3 regions of the Agarivorans sediminis genome follow, and region 2 is predicted to be linked to each of the others. Evidence: predicted binding sites of a transcription regulator. Region 2 holds the regulator's gene; each other region holds the start of a gene.
The links. The regulator LexA, encoded in region 2, represses DNA repair genes until DNA is damaged. The targets are predictions, from matches to a motif close to TACTGTATNNNNATACAGTA.
Positions count from the first base shown of each region.

Region 1: the regulator LexA is predicted to act here: its motif matches at 984-1,003, upstream of M0C34_RS07650 (LexA family protein).
Region 3: the regulator LexA is predicted to act here: its motif matches at 893-912, upstream of imuA (translesion DNA synthesis-associated protein ImuA).

Region 1 covers NZ_CP096670.1:1,689,307-1,691,565, forward strand. Annotated here, with positions in the region: gene M0C34_RS07645 (DNA/RNA non-specific endonuclease) at 23-760, opposite strand; gene M0C34_RS07650 (LexA family protein) at 1,014-1,421, shown strand; gene M0C34_RS07655 (Y-family DNA polymerase) at 1,421-2,259, shown strand, end outside.
Region 2 covers NZ_CP096670.1:167,351-169,609, forward strand. Annotated here, with positions in the region: gene M0C34_RS00805 (hypothetical protein) at 1-175, shown strand, start outside; gene lexA (transcriptional repressor LexA) at 561-1,202, shown strand; gene coxB (cytochrome c oxidase subunit II) at 1,531-2,259, shown strand, end outside.
Region 3 covers NZ_CP096670.1:2,467,628-2,469,886, reverse strand. Annotated here, with positions in the region: gene M0C34_RS11180 (Y-family DNA polymerase) at 1-191, opposite strand, end outside; gene imuA (translesion DNA synthesis-associated protein ImuA) at 217-843, opposite strand; gene fbp (class 1 fructose-bisphosphatase) at 1,063-2,079, shown strand; gene M0C34_RS11165 (DUF1853 family protein) at 2,093-2,259, opposite strand, start outside.

The DNA of each region.
Region 1 (2,259 bases), 1.5 Mb from region 2:
CCCCTAGATATTTGAATTACATTCAGCACCCTAGTCGTTCAAAAATTTCATTACTGTCAGCCAAGCCTCCAGGAATGGTATATGGCAAGGTAGTCCTTAATTCAGAGATTGTTTTCTTTGTTGTGCAGTAATTTGTATCTCTGGTTGTTTGTTGGCTCATGAGAAACGCGGCAGAGTTGCCTTTATCATCATATATAATCTTGTAGTAATCAGATGGTATTGCATGCGCTTCATCGGCTTTTGGTAAGCCTTCCATTTCGTTTCGGTAGAGCGGGCCTGTTATAACATATAGATTTTCTCGAAACCCAACAGCATCTCTAACTGCTTCCTCTAGGTTTTTCCATGGGCCCTGGTTTAAACCTTTCGCTTGAGGCGTAATATTGGATAAATAGTTAAGGGTAGGCCAGTAGCGACTTCCCACAAAACTAGCTAGTGGAGCTTGGTGTCCACGGTCAATATCGAGTTTACTTGACGCTCCACTATAGTCGTCTTTTTCCAGTCGCTCATTTTCATCGAGTAAAGGATTGTTTTTCCACGTTCGATTGGTTGTAGTGCCAAAGTTTAGTACATCTACTTCATAAGCCACCCAATCGGCAAACTGCGTTTTCTTACTTTGGGAGAGTGTGTATAGCCGTTCAAAAATGACGATATTTCCCTCAATATCAAGGCTTGGGCAGCCAATTGGGCAGTTTGGTGTGCGAAATTCAGAAGCGTTCACGTACCCCGAGACTAATAGCGGAATTGCTATCCATGCTTTCATTATAAATCCTTTAGATAGGGTGTAGTCCAAATCTAACATAACTATCAATATGGTTGTAAGTTGATAATTACTCACTTGAGCGTAATTGCATGCCTGACAGGTAGGCTTTGTAAAAACACGAACAGACATCCTCGAATCATTTGAAGTCTATGCGGGGACTGGCTCAAGTGACTCCTTATTACAGCAATTACTAGTTTCTCTTTTTGTATAACGTATCTATAATGGCTGTATGTATATACAGTTTTTGGTTTGAATGAAAGTAATCCCTATTTCCGCGAGTGCTGGTCTCACCGGTTTTGAGTCCCCCGCGACAGAATATTCACAACTCCCACTGAGTTTAGATGACCTGCTTATTGAGCATCCATCTGCCACATTTATCGGTCTAGCGTCCGGAGACTCAATGTTGGGTAGCGGTATACACGATGGAGATGTATTGATTGTTGACCGTCACGTCCATGTTGAGAGTGGCGATGTAATTGTCGCGAATATCAATGGTGAGTTTGTGTGTAAGATTATCGATAAATCAAGACGTATGCTGCTATCAGCCAACGAACACTATAGTCCCGTCGCAGTTAGTAGCTGTGATAGGTTCACTGTAGAAGGCGTCGTTATCCGCTCTATACGCTGTCATCGTCCCTCTCGTTTATTGAAACTGCTTTAATGTTTGCGCTTGTTGATGCCAATAGCTTTTATTGTTCATCAGAAGCTGTGTTTCGCCCTGATTGGCGCAACAAACCAATCATTGTATTGAGTAATAACGATGGTTGTGTAGTTGCTGTAAATCGTTTGGCCAAAGCTATGGGTATTGAGCGCTTTAAGCCGTTTTTTCAGATAAAATCATTGTGTGAAAAGCATGGTGTCATTGTGTGCTCGTCAAACTATGAACTATATGCAGATTTATCGATGCATATGATGCAAATCATTGGCGCATTTGCTCCGAGGCAACATGTATACAGTATTGATGAAACCTTCATAGATGTATCAAATGCCCGTGAGGCACTACCCTCGTTTGATGTTCTGGGAAAGCAAATCCGACGAGCTGTCTGGAAAGAAGTGCGTTTACCCGTTTGCGTGGGGTTTGGAGAAACGCTGACGCTGTGTAAGGTCGCTAATCATGCCGCTAAACGTCTACCAGGTTTCGATGGAGTGTGTGTGATTGAGAACAATGAACAAAGAGACCGCATTTTATCTAAAATGTGTGTGTCCGATGTTTGGGGAGTTGGACGAAAGCTAAGTGTACGCCTCAAAGACATGGGAATAACAACTGCGCTCAAACTTGCAAAGATGCCACCGAAACTTGCCAAGCAGCATTTCAGTGTAGAAATGGAGAGAACGATACTCGAACTTAACGGGGTATCCACAAAAGCATGGGATGAAGTTCGAGCGAACAAGCAGCAGATTTTCTCAACGAGAAGTACTGGCCAACGAATACTGGAGCTACATTCGTTGATTCAAGCATTCTCTCTACATGTAAGTAGTGCATGTTTAAAAGCAAGAGA
Region 2 (2,259 bases):
GGCCGTCATGCTTGTCGAACTTAAGAGAGATGGGAAATATATCTTAGTTGTTGATGTCCAATATGCGCACGAGCGGCCAAATGAGGTCGCGAATCATATCGTAGGTCGGTTAAAGCAAGCGGGAGTTAAGTACGATATCGTGATTGAGTATAAGAGTTTTCTACGGCTGTCATAAATGAATTACCTAACAAGCGGTTGTTATCGCCCCGTTGGGGCTGGGACGGCCTTTCCGCTGCTTCGCAGCTCCAAGTCCGCCCCAAAACCGGGCGTTAACTCCGATCTAACCGTACTGAATCTAATCCGAACCACCGATATTTGAGCTAATAACGTAACACGCATTTGTCCAAAAATGAGTTAGCTCGGCTGTTCGTATCCGTCTATTACTCCAACCTCTACTTATTTGTCACGGGTGTCACGAAATATCGGGTGTAGTTTCAACGTAGCGGAAAGCATTTCAATGAAACTGAAACCTACACTATAGCTTGATCCTAGATAAAACCTTGCTTCATCGCTAATGCTGTATATACTAACAGTGTGCTGTATAAACTTACAGGTAGACTATGAAGCCCTTAACGCCCCGTCAGACCGAAGTGTTTGAACTTATTCAACGACATATATCAGATACAGGTATGCCGCCTACTCGTGCCGAGATAGCTAAAGAGCTGGGTTTTCGCTCGGCCAATGCTGCCGAAGAACACCTACGAGCCTTAGCGAAAAAAGGCGCAATTGAAATGATCCCTGGCGCCTCTCGTGGGATCCGCATTGCCGATGCCTATTTGTCTACACCGGCTGCTAATCAACAACCTGAAGAAGCGGGTTTACCGCTGATTGGGCAGGTTGCCGCTGGCGAGCCTATTTTGGCGCAAGAGCATGTAGAGTCTCACTATGCGGTTGATGCTAATTTATTTAAGCCGCACGCAGATTACTTGCTACGTGTGCAAGGGATGAGCATGAAAGACATTGGTATTATGGACGGCGACCTATTGGCGGTGCATAAAACCAGCGATGTTCACAATGGTCAAGTGGTGGTAGCCCGCTTGGAAGATGATGTCACGGTAAAACGTTTTGAGCGCGATGGCAAAATGGTTTATTTGCACCCTGAAAACCAAGAGCTCAGTACCATTGAGGTAGATTTAGAGTATCAGAGCATTGAAATTGAAGGCTTAGCAGTCGGCATTATTCGCACTGCCGATTGGATGTAAGCTTAAGTTTTACAATAGTTCCCGCATTTTAAAGCCCAAATCAATTTGATTTGGGCTTTTGTCGTTATCATCACATCTTTTATCTCTCGCAATAAAAAAATAAACATTTTATTTACAATTCCATAACTTAAAGGTTAATTTATAAGCAGTAGGTTGTGTTTAGCGGTTGCAACCTGTTGGTTCGGGGTGGGAGTTATCCCTTTATTCGCAGCCACTTCCTGATTTGGGAAGTTGTTGTCGTTGGCTACTAGCAAAGGAGAGCGCTGTGGGCCGATGGATACAGCTATTACTGCTGACATTCTTTACGTCGCAAGCATACGCGGAAGAAATGTCATTCAATTTACGTCCAGGTGTCACCTCAATAAGCGAGCAAGTCTATGGCTTGCACATGACAATTTTTTATATTTGTTGTGCAATTGGTGCTCTGGTGTTTGGCGCAATGTTTTGGGCCATTTTTCATCATAGAAAATCTAAAGGGGCCGTTCCGGCTCAGTTTCATGAAAGTACCAAAGTCGAGATTATTTGGACGGTCATCCCTTTCGTTATTTTGATTGGTATGGCGATCCCTGCGACTAAAACCTTACTCGCCATGGAAGATCCCTCCGATGCAGACCTAACGATTCAAGTTACCGGCTCGCAATGGAAGTGGCACTACAAGTACTTTGACCAAGAGTTAGAGTATTACAGTGTACTGGCATCTGATTGGGGCGAAGTGAACGGCAAGCTGAGCAAACGCGCTAATTATCTACTCGAGGTTGATCGGCCCTTAGTGTTGCCTGTGGGTAAGAAGGTTCGCTTCTTAATGACCTCTGAAGATGTTATTCACTCTTGGTGGGTGCCAGACTTTGCGGTTAAAAAAGATGCTAATCCAGGCTTTATTAACGAAGCGTGGACGATTATCGATAAACCGGGCATCTACCGCGGCCAATGTGCAGAGCTATGTGGTAAAGACCACGGCTTCATGCCCATTGTAGTGATAGCCAAACCGCAAGCAGAATACGATGCGTGGCTGGCTGAAGAAGAAGCCGCTTATCAAGCCAAACAGGCACAAGAGCTT
Region 3 (2,259 bases), 2.3 Mb from region 2:
AAACGTAATTGTGGCGCAAGTTGGTAGGCGGTGTTAAGTGAGCAACCTAAATAAACACCGAGCTGGTAGGCAAAGTGGTTCAGTTGAATGATTTGTTTGTTGTGATGAATAGCCAAGGCCTGATTGGCAGGATACTCGCGTTGCAATAAGTCCAACGCGAGTTGAGGAAAATCAAGATATATCCAATACATGTGTCACTTGCATAATAAGTACCGGCTAGTTAAGTCGCGGAATGCTTTGCTCGTAGAGTGGAGCACCGCCGCGCCGCTTTAGCAGGTGATAGTTGATATGATTAGGCGCCTTACTTGGATGTAGGGCCATTCGTACACTGGCGCTAGAATTTTGCTGTTGTTGTTGCAGCGGTCGAAATAAATAACTTAGGCAATCGCCTTGTTCTGCAGCAAGTTGCAAGCGTCGACTGGCTTTTAAATCCAAACCGTTTAACCAACCTAGTACCGCACCACATGAGCCACTCTTTAAGGCCTGTTCAATGGTCCAAATTACGTCACTACATTGCTCGGGGCGAATAATAATAACTTTGCTAATGTCTACACCATGTTGTTGTAAGGCTGGCGCGTTAGGCATAAATGGCGGCGCGACCCAAATAATCCATCGAGACTGCTGACTTAACTTAGCTAGCGCTGGAAGCAGTAATTGCAACTCGCCAATACCATGATTTTCATAAAGCACCTCGGTGATGCCACCTTGTGGCCAGCCATGGTTAGGTAGTTGCTGGTCAAGCTGTTCAAAGCCACTTGCATGAACGTCAAGATGACTGCGTTGCCATTGGCTGCCTTGCCATACCTTGTTGCTTTGTAGCAGTTGTTCAATTTGTTGCGCCATTGTTTGCTCCATGCTTTAGTCAATGTCATTAAGTGACTGTGTTTTTATACAGTGTATGGATATACAGTAGTTCTTGATTGAAAGATTTGCAAATGTTTTTTTCGCCTATATGTATGACAATTAGATCTGAACGCTAGTAATTTTTCGTAAATACTTGCAAAATAACATTGATGACTGAAAAGGTTTTCAAGGAAAGCGTGCTTAAAAATAGGGATAAAAATGATAACTCTTGGTGAATACATAATAGAAAAACAACACCAGTTTCCCGATGCAACAGGGGAGCTAACCCAACTGCTGGGGGCTATTCGCTTAGCCTCTAAAGTGGTCAACCGTGAAATCAACAAAGCCGGCCTAGTTGATATTATTGGTTCGACTGGCGTTGAAAATGTTCAAGGAGAAGTGCAACAAAAGCTAGATTTATATGCTAACGAAAAATTTAAAGCGGCCTTAGAAGCCCGTGGTGAGGTATGTGGTGTAGCCTCCGAAGAAGAAGATGAGTTTGTTAGCTTTGACAGTTCACGGTCTATTGATAGTAAGTATGTGGTGTTAATGGATCCACTCGATGGCTCCTCTAACATTGATGTGAATGTATCAGTAGGTACTATATTTTCCATTTATAAACGTATTAGCCCTTGTGGTAGCCCAGCGGTATTAGAAGATTTTTTGCAGCCAGGTAACCGTCAAGTAGCGGCAGGTTATGTCGTATATGGCTCGTCTACTATGTTGGTATATACCACCGGACATGGTGTACACGGCTTTACGTGTGACCCTTCCTTAGGCGTGTTTTATTTGTCTCATGAGAATATGACCATTCCTGAAGATGGGGTGATTTACTCTATCAATGAAGGAAACTACCTCAAATTTCCAACCGGTGTGAAGAAATACCTAAAATACTGTCAGGAAATTGAACCAAGCACTAAACGTCCTTACACTTCTCGTTACATTGGTTCACTAGTGTCTGATTTTCACCGCAACTTGTTAAAAGGAGGCATTTATATTTATCCTTCTACGGCTTCAGCACCCACAGGTAAGCTGCGTTTGCTCTATGAGTGCAACCCGATGGCTTTCTTAATGGAGCAAGCCGGTGGTAAAGCCAGTGATGGCTTTAATCGAATCATGGATATCGAACCGATAGAGTTACATCAACGTGTTCCGTTCTTCTGTGGGAGTACCCATATGGTAGAAACAGTAGAGGGAATGATGCGCGAGTACTCGTCTGAAGAACAAAATAGTTAGCGGTTAATTCTGTTTATTCGACAGCATTTGCCCTGATGAGCCAATCATCAGGGCAAATAAATATTCGCCGTGGAGCCTGTTGGTTTTGTTTGGGTAAATAAAGCTGAATAGGCCCTCGGGTTAAGGGGATGTTATTCTGCCATTTATTCAGAGAATACCCTTGCGGGTTTAACCACTGCT